DNA from 3 places in the Rhizobium sp. AC44/96 genome. Region 3 is predicted to be linked to each of the others. Evidence: riboswitches for the same ligand, from Rfam matches in the RefSeq annotation. Region 3 holds a riboswitch; each other region holds the start of a gene.
What was found. Region 3 has a riboswitch for FMN ahead of A6U87_RS25460 (DMT family transporter). Riboswitches for the same ligand answer to the same signal wherever they lie in the genome.

Region 1 (8,061 bases), on a different contig from region 3:
GCTCGCTCAAGGCACGCAGGCAGGCATTTTGTCCCGTGAAGAGGCAAACGACGTGTCTGTCATGGAACTGGCAACAATCTAGGAAAACAAAGAAAGGAAGAGCGGTGTCCGACATCACTCTGAACGCGCCGAAGCTTTTCGATCTCAGCGGCCAGGTCGCCATGGTGACCGGCGCCGGAAGCGGTATCGGTCAACGAATTGCAATCGGTCTCGCCCAGTGTGGCGCGGACGTTGCACTGCTTGATCGCCGCACCGACGATGGCCTGGCAAACACCGCCAAGCACATCGCGGCCGCCGGTCGCCGCTCGATCCAGATCGCCGCCGACGTCACCAGCAAATCCTCGCTCGCCGACGCGGTCGCCCGGACGGAGGCAGACCTCGGCGCGCTGACGCTCGCGGTCAACGCTGCCGGGATCGCAAACGCCAACCCCGCCGAAGAGATGGAAGAAGACCAGTATCAGACGTTGATGGATATCAACCTTAAGGGCATCTTCCTTTCCTGCCAGGCCGAAGCACGCGCCATGCTCAAGAATGGACGCGGCGCAATCGTCAACATCGCATCGATGTCCGGCGTTATCGTCAACCGCGGACTGAGCCAGGCGCATTACAACGCGTCGAAAGCGGGTGTGATCCACATGTCAAAATCAATGGCGATGGAATGGGTCGACCGCGGCATCCGCGTCAACACGATCTCGCCTGGATATACCGCGACGCCGATGAACACCCGGCCCGAAATGGTTCACCAGACCAAACTTTTCGAAGAGCAGACACCGATGCAGCGCATGGCATCAGTCGATGAAATGGTCGGACCGGCCGTGTTCCTGCTCTCGAACGCCGCAAGTTTTGTCACGGGCGTCGACCTCCTCGTCGATGGCGGCTTCTGCTGCTGGTGATCCGATGAAAAAGCTGATCGCAGGCAACTGGAAAATGAACGGTCTCGCTTCCTCCCTGGCTGAGATCGTCGCGCTGAAGGGACTAACGGGCAGTACGGCGTGCGATATCGTCGTCTGCCCGCCCTTCACGCTGATCGACCGGGCGGTCACCCAGGTCGAGGAAACGAACATCATCATCGGTGCGCAGGATTGCCACGCGAAGGTGTCCGGCGCCTACACCGGTGACGTCTCCGCCGAGATCCTGGCAGATGCTGGCGCCCGATACGTGATTGTCGGACACTCGGAGCGACGTCTCGCTCACGGCGAGGACGATGAAATCGTCGCGGCCAAGACCGCCGCCGCGCATCAAGCCGGGCTCATCGCCATTGTTTGCGTGGGCGAGACACAAAGCGAACGCAACGAGGGAAGGGCGATCGAAGTGGTCGCCGAGCAGTTGCGTGGCTCAATTCCCGCCGGCGCCACCTCAAGCAACACTGCGATCGCCTATGAACCGGTCTGGGCGATCGGTACCGGGCTCGTTCCAACGCTCGAACAAATCGCCGAGGTCCACTCGTCCATCCGCAAACTCCTCGTCGATGCATTGGGCTCGGACGGTCGGATCGTTCGTATCCTCTACGGAGGATCGGTGAAGGCCAGCAATGCAGGCGAGATTTTCAGCGTCGGGAATGTCGACGGCGCCCTCGTCGGTGGAGCATCGCTCAAGGCAACAGATTTCGCAGGCATCATCTCGGCGGCCGGCTGATCCGGCACCACCAGAAAGCTGGCGGCTTCCGCAAGCCGCCAGCTGAACTTAGCTGACACCATGAAAGGATGACAACATGAGCCGCTTCGACAACAAGACCGTGGTGATCACGGGTGCCAGCCGCGGGATTGGAGCGGCGATCGCCAAGCGTTTTGCCAGGGAAGGCGCCAATCTGGTCGTCTCCGCAAACGAAGATTCGGTCCACGCCGTGGCCGAGCAGATCAAGTCGGATGGCGGAAAGGCAATTTCCTTCGTCGGCGACGTGACCGACAAGGCAAGCGTCAAGGCTCTCTACGACGCCGCCGAGACAGCATTCGGTGCAGTCGACGTCTCGATCCAGAATGCCGGCGTGATCACGATCGCCCGCATCGAGGACATGACCGAGAACGAATGGGACAAGGTTCTGGCCGTCAACACCAAGGGCGTCTTCCTCTGTGCGCAGGAAGCAATCTTGCGGATGCGAAAGCACGGACGTGGTGGCCGCATCATCAATACCGCCTCCGGCCAGGCACGCGACGGCTTCATCTTCACACCGCACTACGCGGCTTCGAAGATGGGTGTTGTCGGCATTACCCAAAGCCTTGCCAAGGAAGTCGCGACGGAAAAGATCACCGTCAACGCGTTCTGCCCCGGCATCATCGAAACGGACATGTGGGCCTATAACGATCAGGCGTGGGGCAAGCTTCTAGGCAATTACGCTCCCGGCGAACTCATGAAGGAATGGGTCGAGGGAATTCCGATGAAGCGCGCAGGATCGGGCGAAGACGTCGCCGGCCTTGTTACCTTCCTTGCCAGTGACGACGCGGCCTACATCACCGGCCAGACCATCAACGTCGATGGCGGCCTGATCATGTCGTAACCGTTATTCGGCGACGGGAAACAGTGTGTTCACCAATGGAACCTCGTTCTCATCGGTTGAACGCGCCGAGCCCCCTTGCGGAACCGGCTATCGATTGTCTATGTTACATTTGTTCTCAGGGCGGGGTGCAATTCCCCACCGGCGGTATCGAGGAGACTCGGAGCCCGCGAGCGCCTTCGTGAAAACGAAGGGTCAGCAGATCCGGTGAGATGCCGGAGCCGACGGTTAAAGTCCGGATGGAAGAGAGCAACGCAGCGAACGCCGCCTTGGGTGCGGCGTGTCGTGTGCTTGTTCGCCCAAGGGATAATGATGGCTGTTAAAGGCCATGCACGCCGGTCAAACGGCTAACCCTTGAAAGGCACGATGAATGACTATTTCGAAGATTGAAGATGCGGTTGCCGCGATTGGCCGTGGCGAGATCGTTGTGGTCGTCGATGACCGGGACCGCGAAAACGAAGGCGATCTGGTAATTGCTTCGGAAGCGATCACGCCTGAGGCGATCGCATTCATGATGAACCACGCTCGTGGTCTCATCTGCGTCGCCATGGAAGGCGAGCGGCTCGATGAGCTCGACATTCCGCTGATGGTTCCTCGCAACACCGAAGTTCTGAAGACGGCATTCACCGTCTCCGTCGACTACATCCCGGAAACGACCACCGGCATTTCAGCCGCCGACCGGGCAGCGACCGTCCGCGCGCTTGTGCGGGAAGGAACCCGTCCCGAGGAATTCGCTCGGCCTGGTCACATCTTTCCCCTGCGCGCCCATCCGAATGGGGTCCTGTCTCGCCCGGGTCACACCGAAGCTGCCGTTGATCTTGCACGGCTGGCCGGCCTTTCCCCTTCCGGCGTCATCTGCGAAGTCGCAAAGGACGATGGCACGATGGCACGCCTTCCCGACCTTGAGATCTTTGCAGAACGCCACGGCCTTCATCTGATCACGATCGAAGACCTGATCGCATTTAGAACAGCGGCCGCTCTGCCCGTGAAGGCGGCCTGATCTCCACTCACAATCTCGTCTCGAAGTGGCAAGGTTTTCTGCTTCGAGACGACTACAAATGCAGCGCCCAGCAACTGTCTACAGATTTGGTTCGCGCACCTCTTTTCATAGAAATCTTCCCCTTCTCCCGACCCTAATCACTCCGACGCAGCAGGCATTTCCCGTCGAGAAATGCGTACCCGCGCGCCATCCTCGATGCTCTGTCGTCAGAGCGCGACGACGCCGACTATTCGGCCTGGTGTTCTGGTCTCGACCGAAATTGGATGAAACCAATAGGAAACTCGAACGTTTATGTCTCTGAAATCAATGGAGAATGTAATGAAGAGACTTATCGTCGCGACCGTTCTTGCTATGTCATCGCTTGCTGCAACCGCAGCCCCTTCTTACGCTGACAGCGTTACCATCCGCATTGGCGAGCAGGGTCGGAGTGACCACAGATATTACCAGGACCGCTATCATCACGACCGACATCACGTGCGATATGACCATTGCTGGAAACAGCCGTACCATGTGTGGAACCACCATCACCGGATAACGAAATACCGCACCGTTTGCCGCTAGGCGAAAAAGGGCGGGGGAGCCGCCTCTCCATTCTGGGGAGGCGGCTATTTCCGGTAAATAACACAGCCACTCCTCTATCATTCCAACGTCGACCGGACCGGTTCGCGAACTGCGCTCCCAGCAAGCAGTCGTTGTGAAAAGGGCATCGTTCAGCACCTCGCCGGTGCGCAATCCGCCCACGGCTATCCTGCCTTCAGGCCTCTTTCTCCGTTCGCCTTGAGTAGCGCCATGATCATCGGCCCGAGCGAAAATTCGCCACGTTCCGTCCGACGGGTCAGATCGCGGAGGTAGGCACCCGGAGAGTTGATCATGTTCGCCCGCTCCAGAATGCAGGCCACGGTCGCCGCCGCATTCTCCGGCCCCATGATTTCACAAGCATCCTGATAGGCCGACGGGCTGATCCCAAGCATCGATCGGACCACCACGGCCGCCGACATCAGATCGCGCCAACTCGCAATTGCGCCGCCCGGTCCGTAATCAGCCACCTGAGGGCAGGCCTTCAGCACGACCCCAAGAGGGAAAGCCTTCAGCGGCTCACTGGTCGGCCGGACCATTTGGCTCGATTTCGCCCCTAGCTCTTTTTCAGAGCTTGGTTCAATTTCATTTAAGAAGTTGGTGTTTGAATTCTGTATGTGCCGCTCGATATGAGCATCATTGGTGCTGGTATTTTCTGTTTTTTCCTGAATTTCCAGCCTGTTGAGGATCTCTTGCTTCAACATTTCCATTTCATCGAGAATTCTCATCACGTCGTCGATCGATGGTGCGCGCGGGAGACGGGCGATCAGCGCGATATAAATGGCTTCGACAGCCTGCCAGTCACCGTCGGCCCCCTCCTCCATCGCTGCGGTTATCAGCTTGCGAACGTCGCGACGGCAAATTGTCAGGTTCTCCTTGGCCTTCCTGAAGGCCGCACGGGCCGCGACGACCTGCTGAGCCAGCGCCGCCAGCTCTTCCGCACGGGCAAGCAGCGGAGAAAGATCAAAGCCGAAAGCGCTCTCGACATCGCCGGCGTCATCCTTGCGGGCGAAGCGCTTGCCGTTGGCGCTGTCCTTTCGCACGATCAATCCCGCTTCGACCAGTGATGCCAGGTGGCGCCGAAGCGTGGATCCCGGCATGCTGTGAGCTCTGAGCGACAGCTGCACGTTCGATGGGAAGACGATCAGTTGCGCGTCCTGGCGCAGTTCGTTTTCCGGATAGAAGCTCAACAATGCGTCGAGAACCGCGAGGCTGTTCGACTGCAGCCCGAGCGGTTCCATGGCCGCCGAAGTGTCCCGCATGACTTTCCATTTGTCCGCCGATTTGCCCGCCTTGATCTCCGCGGTCGCCTGTTGTCGCCGCATGAGGGCAAGCGATATCGGCCGCCGCCCGAAAGGCGTCGTCACACTTCCCGTTTGCATCGTCTTTCACCTTTCAGCAGGCAAAAGAAATCCGCTCATCAAAACGATGCCAAAGACTCTTGACGATGATTCCCGGAAATGCGATTCTACTGGTGCTTAGACAGATAGGGGCTTCCGAGACGGCGACGTTTTGGGGGCTCTTTTCTTTTGCGGGTTACGCTTCCTTCTTTTGTCGATGCTTGGCCCGGTACTCCGCATAGAGCGCCGGCACTTGTTCCAGAACGAAGGCCGCGAAGTCTGGCGTTGCCTTCCTGTCAATCATGATTTCAACCTTGGCCTTGCTCTGCTTGACCTGCGCCAGCCGCGAGCCGTCAGGCGCTGCGAGAACGTCGGGCACGCCGCGCGCAACAATACGCCGCGGTTTCAGGTGAGTAACGACTTCCTTGAAGCGATCCTGCGAGGCAAGGGCACGAAGACCAAGCGCGAACTGGGTGGCTTCCTGTGGCGCCGGCGCCTTCTCGAGAAGCTCGACCAACTCGATCCAGCTCCGCCGTCCGACACCCGGGGCCGGCCCGATCGCGTCGATCAGTTCCACAGGCAACGCATCGACGATATTAAACATCCGCGTTAGATCGCTCTTATCGACCGACATTGCCGCCGTGATCACGTCGCGCGAAAAACGTTCTTTCAGTCGAGCTGCGAACCGGGCTTTCTCGATGAAGCTCAAGTCCTCGCGTTCGTTGTTTTCCTGACCCTGGGCGATCACCAGCTGCTCGTCGGTCAGGTCACGCACGATCGCCTTGACCTGACGCCCCAGCTCCGTGATGGCGCGAAGACGACGATGGCCGAAGGCAACCTGGTATTGACCTGGCTGCTCAGGGTGAGGACGCACGAGGATCGGAACCTGCTGGCCCTGCTCACGGATCGAAGCGAGAAGGCCGTCGATATCGCCTTCCATGCGATCCTGCACGAAGGATGGTTCGATGCTCGCCGTATCCAGCTCGATTACCGCCTGGCCTTCAGCCAGCTTGCGTTCGATCTCGTTGGCACGACGGCTGCGATCGTTCAGATCCCCGAGCGATTTGCTGACAGCCGCCATCGGCTTTGATTTCGACGCATCCATAAGCGGGCGGATGGGTGGCGGCGGGGCCGCAGGAAGCTGATCCTGCTTTCCCTCACTGTGCAGCAAGGAGAGAAGGTTCTTTCGGCTCATGATCTACCCCATGTCGCCTTGATCAAGGACTCGATCTCGGCGTTGACGTTGTTCATCGACTCGAGCGCCCGGTCGTAGGTCGAACGCGTGAACTGGCTGCGTTCAACCTCGAAGAGCGTCTGATTTGTTATCCCCGCGTCGGAAACGGCCGTGCTCTTCAGCATTGGATTGACAAGCACATCCTCGCCGAACATCGAGCGGAGGAAGGCGACCATCTGGTTCTGGGGACCATCGGTCGGCTCGAAACGGGTGACGAGATACCGCATCCAGTTGTTGCGGTCTTCAGCGCCCGCTTCTGCGATTTCTTCGAGAAGCGCGCTCGTCATGGCGAGGAACTGGTTCATCGACATGACATCCAGCATCTGCGGATGAATGGTGATCAGCACTGACGTAGCTGCGGTCAGCGCAGACAGCGTGAGGAAACCGAGCTGGGGCGGGCAATCGATGACGACGACGTCGTAAGCGTCCTCGACATCGCTGATAACGGCCTGAAGCCGCGCAAAGAATAGCATGTCGTCGGGCTTGCGCTGGAGCAGAGCTTTCGGTGTGTCGTGCTCGAACTCCATGAGTTCAAGATTGCCCGGGATGAGGTGGAGGTCGGGAATGTAGGTCCCTCGAATGATCTCCTGTACCGGACGGCGCTCCTCGTCGTAGCGAATGGCGCCATAGATCGTTTCATTGACACCGACATCGAGTTCCGGCTGGTTGCCGAACAGCGACGAAAGGCTTGCCTGCGGGTCAAGGTCGATGGCCAGCACGCGGTAGCCACGCAAGGCGAGATACTGGGCGAGGTGCGCGGACGTCGTCGTCTTGCCTGACCCGCCCTTGAAGTTCATGACCGAGATGACCTGAAGTTCTTCACCCTGGCGACGGTGCGGCAGGTAGCGGCCGTTGGATCGCGCCGGCTTGTCCAGATAGGCGCGCATCGCCGCGATATCCTGGACGGAATACATGCGCCGGCCACCCGCGAGTGCCGGGCTGAATTCGCGTTCCGAGCCTTCTGCGGCCTTTCGCTCCAACTCGACGGCGCTGGTGCGCAGATAACCTTCGGCAACGCCGAGAAGCTTGGCCGCCTCAGACGGCGAGAACGAACGGATCCCCTTGCGAGCATGCGGCTGGAAAATATTGGTCTGATGCTCCTGCAGCTTGGCTGAAAGAGATGCCGAATGCCCCGCGATTTTGGATCGGAGTGGTGATGTTCGGTCAGTTGCGACCTTTGCGGTTTTCGTCATCTTCTCGCCTGTTAGCTCTCATATGCGGAAGACGCCCGGTAAAGGCCAAAACTCCGCACGCGACGAATAAGAACCGATTCTATCGCGGGCGCAAGCGTTTTAAGGTTAACGAATTCCTGACAAACCTATTGGTTCTTAAAGGCAAATCAACTCTGAGCGCCCGTACCTCAAGCAGAACAGGCTATTTCGCCTGATCGGCCTCGTCACGGCCACCATGAGAGAAAAAT
Region 2 (8,061 bases), on a different contig from region 3:
GGATCGATCTACTACTATTGGAAAATCAATGGACAGGAGGGCTACGAAGTCTACCGCCAATTTGGCTGGGGCCTCAGAGGTCATCTAGTTGATACGCTCTTTCTTGGAGTCGCAGAGGATCTCCTGTATCCCGACAAGCCGAAAGGAGCATATGCGTATTCGATTCCGGATCTCCGCGTGCTGCGCCATCCCCCACTGAAGTGGACTTCGCCAACGTTCCAGGGAGGAGCGTTGATCGCCGCTTTGCAGAGTGTCGCGACGCACCTGCTTAACGTTTTGAGAACCGAATGCGCCCGCCAAATTCTCGAGGGGAGCGCGGTCGGGGTATATCTCGAGAGCGGCGCGTTTGCAGCCCTGACCGGGCAGACGTCGAATACCATCGACTATCTGTCAGTGCGACCTAGACCGGGTCAGATTGGATTTTCAACCGCGCAGACCCTAACCATGCTCAGCGAGATATCGGCGCTTAATGTAATAAAGTTAGGCGCCCAGTTCGTGTTTGTTGCAAACGTTATTGGGCTTGCCGCCGTTGCTGCCATCGTCGGTGGACGCGGCTTAATGATGCTCGGACCCGCCGCTGCACCACTTGCTCCGTTGGCTGCGCGCACGGCAACGGCGTTTATCATCTTCCTATCTGCCGAGGCGACTGCTTTTGCTGCATCGAAGGGCCCACAGTCCGATGCTGGACAGTCGCTGATCCGCCAGATAGACGCGCTGTATTCTTCTGGAAAGCATATCATCAATCGCAACTCGGCGATCCTGGTGATACCTGATCGTCAGAATCGCGATGGCTCCGTCTCGTTTCGCCCGACGTGGGTGAAGTGGAAGCCCCTCACACCTGGAGATCTAAAATCTCAGAAGATTGGCGTTTCGACCGTCCGAGAGGGGGACACGGAATTCATTTTGAGTGGTGTGGCAGTTCCGTCGAACGACTTGTTGTAACAACGTCTGTTGCCCAGAATGAGAACGACGGCCAGGCGGCGGCCGCCGTTCGATGCTTTTTACTCCACGCTGGCGAGCAGCTTCGCGCGGGCCCCAAGGATTGCCGCGCAGGCATTGGCAGCTTCCTTACCCTTCATCACGAAGTGCCGCTTGAAGAAGTCGATTTGAGCTTCCGACTCCTGGAAATGGTGGGGAGTGAGTACCACCGAGAGGACCGGTGTGCCGGTGTCGAGCTGAACGCGCATCAACCCGTCTAAGACGGTTCCGGCGACGAAGTCATGGCGATAGATTCCGCCGTCGACAACAAATGCACAAGCGATCACGGCATCATATTTGCCGGTGCCGATCAGTGCCTGGGCGTGGAGTGGTATCTCCAAGGCGCCGGGAACGTCGATAATCTCAACGTCCGAGGGGAAGCGACCGAGAACGCCCCATTCGTCGACAAACGAATTCACGGCGTTGTCCACGATGTCGGCATGCCAGCGAGCCCGGATGACCGCGATGCGCTTTTGGGTGGTTGTTGCAGTTTGAAGCATTGAAATGCCTTTCAAGGGTTTTGCCGGCGGGGGCCGGCAGTGACGACATAGCCCCGGAGGGCCTGATCCCTTGAGCGAACAGACAGGACGCGCACCCTCTCACAACGAAAGGTGATGCGCCTGCCATGTCCTCTTCCATCCGGACTATACCGTCGGCTCCGGCATCTCACCGGATCTGCTGACCTTCCGGCAACGCCAGAAGCGCTCGCGGGCTCCAGGCTGTGGCCTGATACCGCCGGTGGGGAATTTCACCCCGCCCTGAGAACACCGGCACGATAGTTCAAAGGCGGAGAAGAATGCAAGCTTCCGAATGCTTGGCCGATCGATCGGGCACGGCAACTCGTCATCGATAGCCATCAAGCTGATCCAACCGCCTCCAGCGACGCGAGGTAGTTTTCAACGGGCCAGAATGACGAAGATCAAATGCGAGCCTTCATCAGTTTTACCCAGTTCATCAGCTTACGGAGCGTGTCGCCAATCGACACCATAACAATGGCGATAACGGTGAGGGTGCCCCAGTTAACGAACCTGACGCGGACGCTGGTGCTTCCAGTGGATCAGCCGTTGGTCGATGAACGGCAACAGCAAATCGACGCGTTGACCGCTCGGGTGAAGGATCTCGAAGCTGAAGTAGCCACGTTGAAGAACCGATAGCCGTCCAACGAACGGCTACGGCGTGGCCCGACCATGTCGCAGGCCGGACCTCAATGACGGACGGGGACTATGATCGGCTGTCGCTGATGAAATTCGTGGCTTGGAGTTACCAGAGATTATCGCCGGCGAGAGGTCTAAGAGGAACAGCGCGCAGATTGCGCGGCTGTCAAAGGACCTCGGCGAGGTGAATTCGTCCAAGGCTCGAGCGGCCTTCGTTGATTTCTCGGTCGTTGAGCAAAAGAAGGCGGCAATGTGGATGTAGGGCGAGTATCCCACAGCGTTTTTCAAACAATGCGTGTATTAACGATGTATTACGATGCAATTTGACGTCGTATTGGATTCTGCGATGTTCGCCTCGGGAAACTGAGGGGTTATACCGTGACATTTGGCATTTGGACGCGACGCATTGGTGTCGCGGCGATCGCGTTCGCATTGGCGAGCTGCACGACAACACAGGCAGAATTTAGCAAGAAGCCAGAGGCAGTGAGCAAGGCGGCGCTCTGTCGCACCCTCATGGAGACAAAGGATCAGGCATTTTACCAAAACCTGCTTAAAGAGCTTGCCCGCCGCCAGATTGACCCGCTCGACTGCTACAAGATGGTGCAAGAGCAGAACCAAGCTGCGGCCGCGCTGGTCGCACTGGCTGTCGTCGGAACTGCCGTTGCTGTATGCGCCAACAACAACTGTGGCGGCGGCTACGCGCCCTATCGGCCCTATCCCGGAAATTGCTATTCCTACTATGACAGGGCTGCGGACGGCACGCTGTGCGGAAACCGCAGTGCTATGTCTCGCCCAGGCGGATACTGAGGAGAGGAACAATGCGCCCGTTCGCGATTACCATATTGGCAATTCTAGCCGCGGCTACGGGACACCTTATCGCCCCGAAATCGCCGCGGCGGTCCAATTTGTTGGGTTGCCACGGCTTCCGAGACAGGTCGTCCTGCGAAGAGTGGTAAGCAAGCGGACCGCGACCGCTAGTGGAGGGCTGAGGTTCCTATTTCGCCGCGATTCCGAAGGCATCCAACACCTCGGTCGTAACGGTGCCCGTCACTTTTAGATTGTTATCCTGTTGCATCTGACTCAACGCAGCCCTTGTGTCGTCGTCGATGACACCCGTGAGAGCACCCGCATAGTATCCGTACGCCGTCAGGCCGGACTGCACCAAGATGACGATCTGCCTGAACTTGTTCGACGTACCGGGCAGCGGCTTTATTTTAGCTAGTGGGGCTGGGGCTGGGGCAGGAGCGGGGCTGGGCGAGGCTAAAGCCGCCGGCGGCGCATACGTGGGAGCGGTGTAGCGAGGCGCTGGCGCGGGATCACTATAGGATGGGCTGGTGTAAGTGGTACTCGGAAAATAGCCGCCGCCACTCCCGGATCGATGACTTGAATGCGAACTATGGGAACTGTGGCTCGAATGGGAACGATGTCCGGCCAGCGAATACAGGTGTTTGATCTTAAGCCGCTCCAAGATCGAGTTCGGATCGGGCTTCTTTACAATGGTATCCAGTGGCATTGCGTCCGTCTTTGCTGGCAGAAAGCCTGCTGCAATCAATGACGGAATGAGAAATACGCGTCGCTTCATATCGGCCCCAACCCCTTGAACCCCCTGCTATGATTGTACCATTCGAAGAACCCTCCGCAGCTCTGCCTCGAAGAGCAATCCTTGCAGAAGGATTCAAACTTGTTCTTCCAGTCCGAGATGGCCGCCGGAGCGAGATGTCGATACCTTTCCGGCATCGAGCAATGCGGGAAGTTGTAGAGCTGAATAGCCAAATCCTTCGCCGCAGCAATGTCGACCGCACGCGCGACATTCTCGAATTCTGCAGACGTATCCTTGAAGCTCGTATCCCAGTTCATGCGGCCAAAGCCGATGTTCTCGAGCTGCATGAGCGCCCAGCGTTCGACAAAGGGCAGGTGGATGCCAACAAACGACGCAAGCTCTGGCAGAACCGGATAATTTTGTCGCATGACCACGGTCCGCAGTTCGATCGAAGAACCAGCCTCGAACAAGATCGCAAAGGATTCCAGCAGTCGATCGAAAGCGCCGTCCTTCTTGACGAGAGCGTCGTGCGCGACCGCAGTCGGCGCGTACAATGGGATGCCCCAAAGGATTCGCGCAGCGCCGATCTCCTGTAAGAGCTCGACGTCCTCTTCTTCGAAATGCTGGCCGTTCGAAAGAATATGAAACTTAAGATCGGGCCGCACACGCGACAGCATCATCAGCATGTCGAAGAGCTTGCGCTTGTGTAGCAGCGGCTCGCCTCCCGACAGTCCGATGTAGGCGTTGCGAGGAGCAAGAGATGCCGCGGTCTCGAGCTCTTCAAACAGATCGACGTGCTGCTTTTTCGGAGGCTGCGAGCACATTACGCACAACTGGTCGCACTGCTCGGTGATCAGTAGCGTATTGTGTGCCGAGTCGGCCCTGATCAGCCGTCGGGCACTGCCTTTCCCCGGCATGATCATCATGACATCGTTGTCGAGCTTCAGGCTGCTATCCGCATGCAAGGTGATCGAGAAGCCACGATAGTCGTACTCCCGTCTCGATCCCTCGACGCCCATCAGGATGGCGTCGTCGGGGCCAAGATCAGCGGCATAGCTTTCTCGAAGCCTGACAACGAGAGGCTCCGTGAATGGCAACGGCTCGACCTTGATACGGAGATCGATCATCGGTGAACCTTCGCAAGCTCGGGGTCGACCGAGTTCAGACCCGACCATAGTGCTATCGCAGCGCGCACTTTCACGTCTTCCGAGTAGAGAAGTTCGAATACCAGGTCGAAGATGGCCAAATGCCTCTGACAGAAGTCAGTGAGGTGGCGAGGCAAGTCGATCCGTCCGTAGCGTGAGAGCTCGTCGATAACGTCTACGCCGCAGAAGGCTTGGTACGGACAGTGGACGCAATCCGGGTCGAACAGGTTTATTGCTTCAGCGTTCAAGACGTCGATGATCGATCGATCGATGTCGGTATTGACGTTGCCCATGCGGAGATCGATTTGCCCCAACCGGGTGACCATCCGTGCTTCGTCCGTGGGATAGAAGGCGCCATCGTGGTCGATCACCACATAGCTGCTTCCAACGATGTTGGGATTCCTGAGGTCGACGTGATTATCGTGGCCTCCGCGCAGGACGCGCCGCAGGCAGTGGGAGAAATAAAACTCCTCCAACGGCACCTCGGCGTTTGCGTTGTGTTCGATGAGGGCCATTACAAAGCGGCGTACATAGTCATTCCAGGTGGAACTGATGTTCTGTGTTCGAAATCGCTTGCGCGCGAATCCTTGGTGATTGACCGGACGTAGGTAGATCGACCGGAATCCAAATGCCGCGTATGTCTCGATAACGTCGCGGGGTTCTGGCAAGGCGTCTATGTCGAACGTCGGCAATGCAGAGACGCGGGTAGGGGAGTTGCCCAGCGCGCGATTTAGGTTATGCACGAACTGCCCTGTAATTTTCCCGCCGCCGGTTCGATTACGCTCGTGCAGCGCCATAGTCGGATCAAGAGAAGTACTGATGAAGGTGTCCTGGGGGGCCAGGAACTCCCAGGCTTCATCGCTCACTTCTTGAAGGTTCGTGCAGACGACGAATTCCGCTCGTTCGAACCTTTGGCGAGCAAAAGCGCGCACTCGCTCCAGGACATCCAAGCGAAGAAGTGGCTCGCCACCTTGAAATTCGATCTTGATTGTTTCGCTGGTCAGTCCACCAAGCCATCTTATTACGGCATTAAGCGTCTGCTCATCCCAATCGTGGCCGGAAGCGTTCTGGTTGACCCGACTGACCTGACAATAGGAGCAGGCGAGATTGCATCGGAGGGTTGGGACCAGGATGACATAGTTCAAATCGGCCGGCGCGTGCAGGCGTTTTGCCCATCGATAGCTGAACGCACTATGTGCTAGGTCGCCGGCCTTCTCGAACGCATGCCCATTCGCCTTCAGAAACGTTCGATCCGCAGGATTGAGATCGTCGGTGGCGTAACGTTCCAGGAAATCATCCGTTGAGCGAAAGTAACCGCCGGCGTCGTCGCAAAAGATCAATTCCCCGGCACCAGTCTGCCGGAACTTCAATGGCACAATATTCATCGCAGCAATCTCTGGATCACTGATCGTCGTAACGCATCTGTTTCGCGGTGAATCTTCTGCCGATAGAGCGTGTATCGCAATTCCGCGACCACGGTTGGATCAGCGCCGTCCAGGACGACGCCGTCCTCCGTGACGGCAACTGTCACATGAGGGTGCAGGTAAGAGAAGCGCGCAAGTGCTTCGTCGAGGTAAGGCCGGAACATCGGCGCAATCATAATAGTCACGAACGTCATCCTGAAGGGCAACCAGGAAGAGTGACTATAGATCGGTTGCTACAGCTTCAGCATATAAACGCTGAAGTTGATCCACAGATTTTTGTCAGTGTGCTTCAGATTGTTGACAAAGCTAAGCAAGCAACGGTCCAACAATTGGCGCGCGAAGTTGTCTGTGTATAGTCAGCGGCTGCTAGGGTGGGAAAACAATATGGCATTCCAGACCAGATTTGCGGCCGGACTGTTATCTTGCGCCGTTTGGGCGCTTTGGTCGCCCTCTACGCTCGCCGAAATCCGACCGGTGAGGGACGTCCAAACGGCACTTTCCGAGCAAGGATTCGAAGCAGGCGCGCCTGACGGGCTGTGGGGTGCGAAGTCCGTCGCCGCCCTAAAAGGGTTCCAACGCGCGCACGGCATGACGCCATCGGGCATCGTAACACAAGAATCATTGCGGGCGCTCTTCCCAGATGCTGGCCGATCCTCGGAAGTTGCGACACTTCCATCCGCGGAGCCGCTATCCTCGTCTGTCACCGCTAAGGCCGATGAGCCGGCGGACGTTGCCGAACGACCACAAGAACCATCCTCTGAAGCGCCTTTGGATTTGGCCCAGTCGACAGACATTGGCAAGTCGGAAAGTTCGCAAAGTGACGGGGGCTATCTTGCTGCCGTGATACTTGTCGTCCTCGGTGCTCTGGCACTGCGAGGAAAGGCCAAGCGCCCTCGACGCAGGTAGATCGGTTGCCACAAACTCCAACTCACGTAAGGGCGCCATAGACCGCTGAGAGTTGCCAATCGGAAAATGGGAAATATGGCCACTGTCAAAGGGAATCCGCACGCCTAGTCGAAATCCGATGGGTGCCAAAATAAATAACTATTTAGATACAAGTTTTTAATATTTATTTTCAATAACTTACAATATTTCCGCAACCTCTCGTCACCAAATCCTGCCTTGACAGACCCGACCTTTCGCTGTCTGTCTTGATCATGGAGGATGTCGGGACGGAGCGCCTGACGTGAGGAGATTTCGAGGAGGAAATTGCTGCCATGTTGAGATTTGCCGTCGTCGGAATCGACCATGGGCATACGTTTGATCACGTTAAGGGCCTGCTTGCGTCCGGCGCCGAGTTCGTCGGCTATTGCCCGCAGACATCCGTTCCGGCGCTGCGCGAGAACTTCGAGAAAACCTACCCCGAGATACCGCAGATCGACCGCGATACACTGTTTGCCGATCCATCGATCGACGTGATCTGCATCGCCGCGATCCCCTGCGATCGGGCAGGTCTCGCTGTCCGAGCCATGAGAGCCGGCAAGGATGTGATGACCGACAAGCCGGGGGCGACGACGTTTGCCCAGCTTGAGGAGGTCAAGAAAACCGTTGCGGAAACCGGGCGCATCTTTTCGATCTGCTTTTCCGAGCGCCACTGCGTCCGCTCAGCGGTCAAGGCCGGAAAGCTGATCCGGGACGGTGCGATCGGGACCGTCATCCAGACGATCGGCATGGGGCCCCATCGGCTGCAACTGCCGACGCGGCCAGAGTGGTTCTTCGACCCTGAGAAATTCGGTGGCATCATCGTGGATATCGCCTCGCATCAGGTCGATCAGTTTCTCTTCTACACCGGCTCGGCAACGGGCGAGGTGGTCGCAAGC
Region 3 (8,061 bases):
CCGAAGTCTTCGAAGGGCTGAACGAACTGCAGAAGGCCGGCAAGATCCGGGGCTACGGCGTCAGCGTTGAAAAGGTCGAGGAAGCGTTGAAGGCGATCGAATATCCCGGCGTCGTCAGCATCCAGATCATCTACAATATCTTCCGCCAGCGACCGGATCATCTGTTCTTCCAGGAAGCGCGCCGCAAGAACATCGCCGTCATCGCCCGCGTGCCGCTGGCAAGCGGCCTTCTCTCCGGCAAGATCAACCGGGAAACGACGTTCGCGAGCGACGACCACCGCAACTTCAACCGTCACGGCGAAGCCTTCGACGTCGGCGAAACGTTTGCCGGTGTGCCTTTCGAGGTTGGCCTTCAAGCCGTCGAGGAAGTGCGCAAGCTGGTTCCGGCCGGCGCCTCCATGGCCGCATTCGCGCTTCGCTGGATCCTGATGAGCGACGCCGTCACCGTCGTGATCCCCGGCGCTCGCAATGCCGAGCAGGCCAAAGCCAACGCGGCCGCGGCCAGCCTTGCGCCGCTTTCGCAGGACGTCATGGATGCCACCCGCGAGATCTACGAGCGGCTGATCGGGCCGCACGTGCATCAGCGCTGGTAGATACAAAAATGGCCGGGCAAAACCCGGCCATTTCTTTGAGAGTGCGGCTCGAATTACTTCTTGTCGGCATAGGCCTTGATGGCGGTGGCGACTTCCGACTGCGCCTTCTCGGCATTTTCAAAGCCGTTCAGCTCGACGACCTTGCGCTTTGCCGGAAGCTGCTTGTAGACGCGGAAGAAGGCCTGCAGGCGCTCCTGCTCGATCTCCGGAAGATCGGTGATTTCCTTGACCTTGTCGTAGGTCGGATCGATGTCGGTCGTCGGCACGGCAACAATCTTGTCGTCGACCTCGCCACCGTCGATCATCTTCAGCACACCGATCGCGCGCACCCGGATGATTGCGCCGGGAGCGACCGGTTCGCGTGTGTAGACGATCGCGTCGAGCGGATCACCGTCACCGCCGAGCGAGCTGGTGATCGAGCCATAGTTGGCCGGATAGGCCACCGGCATCGACTGGAAGCGGTCAACGACGATGTGGCCGGTATCGGCGTCGATCTCGTACTTGATGATGCTTCCCTGCGGGATCTCGATCGCCGTGAAGAACTCCTTGCTGTCATCCTTCGGCTGCGGAAAATCGAGATAGGAAACATAGTCTGCAGCGGCTGCGATACCTGCGGTCAAAAGCAAGGCTGCTGCGGTGGAAAAAATCGTCTTCACTATGGATACCCCCATTGGCGCTATAAGAAACGCACTCCGCCTAGGGGGGTGAGATCACAACGATATGACATTTCTGTCGGCTTCTGGAACGGGCGATAACATATGCGTGACCGCCCGCTGGTCAGCTGTGGATCAGCCGCCTGCCCGCTCCCGCTTCATTTCATTTTGCATGATGAAGATAGAGGCGCCGAGGATCAGGAAAGCACCGAGCCAGAGGTAGCCCGCCGGCGCGTAACCGAAGAACAGCCAGCCGGCCAGTACGTTCAGGGGCAGCTTGAGATCATCGAACGGCTGCACGTAAGTGGCGTCGGCCACGGTGTAGGCGAGCGTCAGGAAATACTGCGCCATGACGGTCAACAGGCCAGCCAGAACGAAGAGCACGAGGGTCATGCCGGTCGGGATGGCGAAATCCGCGGCAAGCGCCAGGCCACCATTGATCGGCGTCAGCAAGACCAGCAGCCAGACGGTGATCGTCTCTGGGCGCTCGATCCCGGTGAGGCTCTTGGTGATCAGGGACGAGGCTCCCCACAGCAACGCGGAGAGTATCGGCAGCAGGGCAGCCCAGGTAAAGGCATCCGACCACGGCTGCAGGATGATCATCGCGCCTATGAAACCGACTGCGGTCGCTGCCCAACGGGCGGTTCCAACACGTTCGCCAAGAAACAGCCGGGCGCCGAGGATGATGAAGAAGGGAGACGTCATCACGAGTGCGATCGCCTGCCAGATCGGGACAGACGCGAGCCCCGCAACCCAGGCCAGCACGCCGAAGGAGGCCAGGGCAACGCGAACGGCGTGGCGCCAGGGGTAACTGGTCCGCATGGCGGAAAGGCCGACCTTTTTCAGGAACGGCAGGGAGAACAGCAAAGCGAATGCATATTGCCAGAAAGCGGCTGATGCGGAGGGAAACGCCAGCTTCATCGTCAGCCACTGCGTGATGACGTTGAGGATCGCGAAAGCGATCCCTGCAAGTACCATCCAGCCGGCGCCGGCAAGCGCGCGCGACTTGGAAGCGGTCAATGGGGAAGTCTGATTCATGTCATTCATCCGAAACAAGGGACCAACACAAATCAGGACGCATGAGCGCCGATATCACGCGTCGGCATCGGCCTTCGCGATCAAACGACGTTCATTCTCTTTCATCCGGACTATGACCGTCGGCTCCGGAATTGCACCGGATCTGCTGACCCTTTCCGACGTGGCCGGAAAAGCGCTCGCGGGCTCAAGCAAATGCTCTTACCGCCGGTGGGGACTTTCACCCCGCCCTGAGAACACCAATGGCGTAAAACAAAGTCGCAAGATCAGCAAGGTCATAAAAACGCGAAAAGGGTCCAGCTTGCGCCGAACCCTCTAAAACCTGTGCCGCCGGCCTCGTTGTCCGGCAGCCAAGTCAAATCCAATCAGCCGTTGACGGCATCCTTCAGGCCCTTGCCGGGCGTGAACTTCGGCACGTTGCGAGCCGGGATATCGACTTCAGCGCCGGTGGACGGGTTGCGGCCCTTGGTGGCTGCGCGATGGGAAACGGTGAAGCTACCGAAACCAGCGAGGCGAACGTCGCCCTTGCCCTTGAGTTCAGCCTGGACAACTTCGAAAACTGCGTCAACTGCGGAAGCAGCATCGGTCTTCGAGAGTCCTGCCTTTTCGGCAACTGCGGACACGAGTTCATTCTTGTTCATGTTTCCACCCCTTTCTAAATGGTTCGAAACGACTCAAATCTATAAGCTGGCACAGAATAAGGTTCATCAGGCCCGCCGCACCCCAAAGACCCTGCAAATCAAGGAAATGCAAGCGTCTACACATGGTTTTCACAAAAAAAGGCTGGCGAAAACGCCAGCCTTTTCAGGGTTTTTAAGCAATTGGGCACGAATGTGGCAAACAAGGCTCAGTGAGCTATGGTTGCGCCAGTTTCATCGAGCCCTTCGACCGTCGCGATGACCGGCGTTTCGACTGTTCCATCCCACTCGATCGGCTCCGGCCTGCGGACCAGAGCATGCTTGATCACCTCGCCCATGCGGGACACGGGGATGATCTCCATGTTGTTCTTCACGTTATCCGGAATCTCCGCCAAGTCCTTGGCGTTCTCTTCCGGGATCAGCACCTTCTTGATGCCGCCGCGAAGCGCTGCAAGCAGCTTTTCCTTGAGACCACCGATCGGCAGTACGCGACCACGCAGGGTGATTTCACCTGTCATTGCCACGTTCTTGTCGACCGGAATACCGGTCATGATCGAGACGATCGCGGTTGCCATGGCAACGCCGGCCGACGGACCATCCTTCGGCGTCGCACCTTCCGGCACGTGCACGTGGATGTCGCTCTTATCGAAGCGCGGCGGCTCGATGCCGAAATCGACAGCTCTGCTGCGGACGTAAGATGCGGCCGCCGAAATCGATTCCTTCATCACTTCCTTCAGGTTGCCGGTGACGGTCATGCGACCCTTGCCCGGCATCATGACGCCTTCGATCGTCAGCAGTTCGCCGCCGACTTCCGTCCAGGCCAGACCGGTAACGACGCCGACCTGATCCTCGCGTTCGGCTTCGCCGTGGCGGAAGCGCGGAACGCCCAGGTAGTCGTCGATGTTTTCGGCCGTCACATGAACGGACTTCGTCTTGCCCTTGATGATCTCGGTGACCGCCTTGCGGGCGAGCTTCATCAATTCGCGTTCGAAGTTACGGACACCGGCTTCGCGGGTGTACTGCTGGCTGATCGCCATCAGGGCATCGTCCGAAACCGAGAATTCATTCGGCTGCAGCGCATGTTCCTTGATGGCCTTCGGCAGCAGGTGCCGCTTGGCGATTTCGCGCTTTTCGTCTTCGGTGTAGCCGGCGATACGGATGACTTCCATGCGGTCCATCAGAGGCGCAGGGATGTTCAGCGTGTTCGCCGTCGTGATGAACATCACGTCCGACAGATCGTATTCGACCTCAAGGTAGTGGTCCATGAAGGTCGAGTTCTGAGCCGGATCCAGCACCTCGAGCAGAGCCGATGACGGATCACCGCGGAAATCCTGGCCCATCTTGTCGATTTCATCGAGCAGGAAGAGCGGGTTGGACTTCTTCGCCTTCTTCATCGACTGGATGACCTTGCCAGGCATCGAACCGATATAGGTGCGGCGGTGACCGCGGATTTCAGCTTCGTCACGAACGCCACCGAGCGCCATGCGAACATACTCACGGCCGGTCGCCTTGGCGATCGACTGGGCGAGCGAGGTCTTGCCGACACCCGGAGGGCCAACGAGGCACAGGATCGGCCCCTTGATCTTCGTCGCACGAGCCTGAACAGCCAGATACTCGACGATGCGCTCCTTGACCTTGTCTAGACCGAAGTGATCGGCTTCGAGGATCTTTTCGGCGTTGTTGAGATCCGACTTGATCTTCGACTTCTTGCCCCACGGAATGCCGAGCAGCCAATCGAGATAGTTGCGGACAACAGTCGCCTCAGCCGACATCGGGCTCATCTGCCGCAGCTTCTTCAGCTCGGCATCGGCCTTTTCGCGGGCTTCCTTCGACAGCTTGGTCTTGGAAATGCGCTCTTCCAGTTCGGCCATCTCGTCGCGGCCTTCTTCGCCGTCGCCGAGCTCCTTCTGGATCGCCTTCATCTGTTCGTTCAGGTAGTACTCGCGCTGGGTCTTCTCCATCTGGCGCTTGACGCGCGAGCGGATGCGCTTCTCGACCTGAAGGACCGAGATCTCACCTTCCATGAAACCGAGCGCCTTTTCGAGGCGAGCCTTGACGCTGGTGGTTTCCAGCATCTCCTGCTTCTCGGTGATCTTGATCGACAGGTGCGAGGCAACCGTATCGGCCAGCTTCGAATAGTCGTCGATCTGGCTGGCGGCGCCAACGACCTCCGGAGAGATCTTCTTGTTGAGCTTCACGTAGCTCTCGAACTCGGAGACGACCGAGCGGCTGAGCGCTTCGAGCTCGACCGGATCGTCATGCGGTTCTTCGAGAACATGGCCGAGCGCCTCGTAGAAGTCCTCACGGTCGGTGTAGGTATCGATCTCGGCGCGGGCGCGCCCTTCGACCAGCACCTTCACGGTACCATCGGGAAGCTTCAGCAGCTGCAAGACATTGGCGACAGTGCCGACGTTATGAATGGCCGACGGCTCCGGATCGTCATCGCTCGCATTGATCTGCGTTACGAGCATGATCTGCTTGTCGGAACCCATGACCTCTTCAAGCGCGCGGATCGACTTTTCACGACCAACGAACAGCGGCACGATCATATGCGGAAAAACCACGATGTCGCGCAGAGGCAAAACCGGATATGGGGTGCTGCTCGCAGCTGACGTTTTCTTCGTCATTTTATTTCCTTTCCATCGTCCCGTTGCCGGGCTCTTCTGGCACGGCCGCTTGGACCGGCCGCACTCTCACTTGAGACACAAGTGGAGGTTCTGACTACGCTTTTCAAGCAGTGCCATGGCCCGCGTCCCCCTGGACATGACAGCTATGCTACAACGGAACACCTGCACTATGGCGCGCTACGCTGGACCGGCGCTGACCACTTCCGAACCGACTAAAATACAAAGTCGAAACACACCAACGGAATCATTCCATAATTGCCAAGGGCGCGTGAATTCGCAACGGCAACGGAGGTGGTTTCGGACTTCATAAGCAAGATTTATCAGTGCCGTGCATGGTTTTTCAAATAGAAAGGGGCCTGCCGACGGCAAGCCCCTAAAAATCACGCTTCGTATCGTAAAGACATCGATAAGGCGTTAGGCCGATGCGTTCGCCTTTTCGTCCTGACGATCCGCGTAGATGTACAGCGGACGGGCTGAGCCGCGTACGACCTCGTCGGAAATCACGACCTCGCGTACACCTTCCAGGGTCGGAAGCTCGAACATCGTGTCGAGCAGGATCTTTTCCATGATCGAACGAAGGCCGCGGGCGCCGGTCTTGCGGGTGATCGCCTTGCGGGCGATTTCGCGAAGAGCGTCCTCGTGGAAGGTCAGTTCCACGTCTTCCATCTCGAACAGGCGCTGATACTGCTTGATGAGCGCGTTCTTCGGTTCCGACAGGATCTGGATCAGCGCGTCTTCGTCGAGGTCTTCGAGCGTTGCCAGAACCGGCAGACGACCGATGAATTCCGGGATGAGGCCGAACTTGACCAGATCTTCCGGCTCAAGCTCGCGCAGTACTTCGCCAACGCGGCGATCGTCCTGAGCCTTCACCGTCGCGCCGAAGCCGATCGAGGTCTTCTCGCCGCGAGCGGAGATGATCTTGTCGAGACCAGCAAACGCACCGCCGCAGATGAACAGGATGTTCGTCGTGTCGACCTGCAGGAATTCCTGCTGCGGATGCTTGCGGCCGCCCTGCGGCGGTACCGAGGCAACGGTGCCTTCCATGATCTTCAGAAGCGCCTGCTGGACACCCTCGCCCGACACGTCGCGGGTGATCGAAGGATTGTCCGACTTGCGCGAGATCTTGTCGACTTCGTCGATGTAGACGATGCCGCGCTGCGCACGCTCGACGTTGTAGTCAGCAGCCTGGAGAAGCTTCAGGATGATGTTTTCGACGTCTTCACCGACGTAGCCGGCTTCCGTCAGCGTCGTTGCATCAGCCATCGTGAAGGGAACGTCGATGATGCGAGCGAGCGTCTGGGCCAGATAGGTCTTGCCGCAACCGGTCGGACCGACCAGCATGATGTTCGACTTCGCCAGTTCGACTTCGCCGTTCTTCGACGCATGTGCGAGGCGCTTGTAATGGTTGTGAACGGCAACCGACAGGATCTTCTTCGCCTGGCGCTGACCGATGACGTATTCGTCGAGAACCTTGATGATGTCCTGGGGCGTGGGAACGCCGTCGCGGGACTTAACCATCGAGGACTTGTTCTCTTCGCGAATGATGTCCATGCACAATTCGACGCATTCATCGCAGATGAAAACTGTCGGCCCGGCAATAAGCTTCCGGACTTCGTGCTGGCTCTTTCCGCAGAACGAACAATAGAGGGTGTTTTTGGAGTCGCCGCCGTTGCTGCCGCTGACCTTGCTCATATCACTTTCCTTCCAGCACGCCGCATTTCAAGGTGAAATGACGGTCCACTCATTGGCCTACTCCACTCTTGGAGTTCCAGCCGGCCAGGGCCGTTAAGGGGTACGAACCGGGTCCAAGCTATGCTGTCCTGGTTCCGGTGGCAACGAATTCCCCTTCGAATGCCGAATGCTATGTCATAAAAATTCAACATAGCATTAATACTTGAGATTGCCTCACCCGCCACCGGGTTTATTCCTTTGTTCGATCACAAATGAGATAGAACTGTGGCGGATAAAACACCATCCCTAGTTCTCACTAGGCCGCGTCGCCTTCGATTTCTGCGCGCGACGTCAGAACCTTGTCGATAACGCCCCAGTCGCGAGCTTCCGTCGCATCCATGAAATGGTCGCGATCGAGCGTCTTTTCAACTTCGTCGTACGTGCGGCCGGTATGCTTGACGTACACTTCGTTGAGGCGGCGCTTCATCTTGAGGATATCGCGCGCATGACGCTCGATGTCCGACGCCTGACCCTGAAAGCCACCGGACGGCTGGTGAACCATGATGCGGGAGTTCGGTGTAGCGAAGCGCATGTCCTTGTCGCCAGCCGCCAGAAGCAGCGATCCCATGGACGCGGCCTGACCGATGCAGAGCGTCGAAACGGCCGGCTTGATGAACTGCATGGTGTCATAGATCGCCATGCCTGCGGTCACGACGCCGCCCGGAGAATTGATATAAAGCGCGATTTCCTTCTTCGGGTTTTCGGCCTCGAGGAAGAGAAGCTGGGCGCAAACGAGCGTCGCCATGTGATCCTCGACAGGACCCGTCAGGAAGATGATACGTTC

Region 1: another riboswitch for FMN. It lies ahead of ribB (3,4-dihydroxy-2-butanone-4-phosphate synthase); the one in region 3 lies ahead of A6U87_RS25460 (DMT family transporter).
Region 2: another riboswitch for FMN. It lies ahead of A6U87_RS13550 (6,7-dimethyl-8-ribityllumazine synthase); the one in region 3 lies ahead of A6U87_RS25460 (DMT family transporter).

The regions. Positions count from the first base shown of each region.
Region 1 is NZ_LXKO01000025.1:324,428-332,488, reverse strand. It holds gene A6U87_RS19095 (sugar ABC transporter ATP-binding protein) at 1-82, shown strand, start outside; gene A6U87_RS19090 (SDR family oxidoreductase) at 105-893, shown strand; gene tpiA (triose-phosphate isomerase) at 898-1,635, shown strand; gene A6U87_RS19080 (glucose 1-dehydrogenase) at 1,712-2,494, shown strand; FMN riboswitch at 2,602-2,746, shown strand; gene ribB (3,4-dihydroxy-2-butanone-4-phosphate synthase) at 2,862-3,491, shown strand; gene repC (plasmid replication protein RepC) at 4,235-5,449, opposite strand; gene repB (plasmid partitioning protein RepB) at 5,604-6,602, opposite strand; gene repA (plasmid partitioning protein RepA) at 6,599-7,834, opposite strand.
Region 2 is NZ_LXKO01000014.1:194,425-202,485, forward strand. It holds gene A6U87_RS13545 (hypothetical protein) at 1-942, shown strand, start outside; gene A6U87_RS13550 (6,7-dimethyl-8-ribityllumazine synthase) at 1,002-1,478, opposite strand; FMN riboswitch at 1,602-1,748, opposite strand; gene A6U87_RS13555 (hypothetical protein) at 1,902-2,132, shown strand; gene A6U87_RS13560 (hypothetical protein) at 2,511-2,939, shown strand; gene hxsA (His-Xaa-Ser repeat protein HxsA) at 3,127-3,714, opposite strand; gene hxsC (His-Xaa-Ser system radical SAM maturase HxsC) at 3,711-4,799, opposite strand; gene hxsB (His-Xaa-Ser system radical SAM maturase HxsB) at 4,796-6,202, opposite strand; gene A6U87_RS13580 (hypothetical protein) at 6,199-6,417, opposite strand; gene A6U87_RS30680 (peptidoglycan-binding protein) at 6,626-7,147, shown strand; gene A6U87_RS13590 (Gfo/Idh/MocA family protein) at 7,459-8,061, shown strand, end outside.
Region 3 is NZ_LXKO01000039.1:8,069-16,129, reverse strand. It holds gene A6U87_RS25470 (aldo/keto reductase) at 1-593, shown strand, start outside; gene A6U87_RS25465 (inorganic diphosphatase) at 647-1,249, opposite strand; gene A6U87_RS25460 (DMT family transporter) at 1,382-2,284, opposite strand; FMN riboswitch at 2,374-2,523, opposite strand; gene hupB (DNA-binding protein HupB) at 2,647-2,922, opposite strand; gene lon (endopeptidase La) at 3,129-5,546, opposite strand; gene clpX (ATP-dependent Clp protease ATP-binding subunit ClpX) at 5,961-7,238, opposite strand; gene clpP (ATP-dependent Clp endopeptidase proteolytic subunit ClpP) at 7,534-8,061, opposite strand, start outside.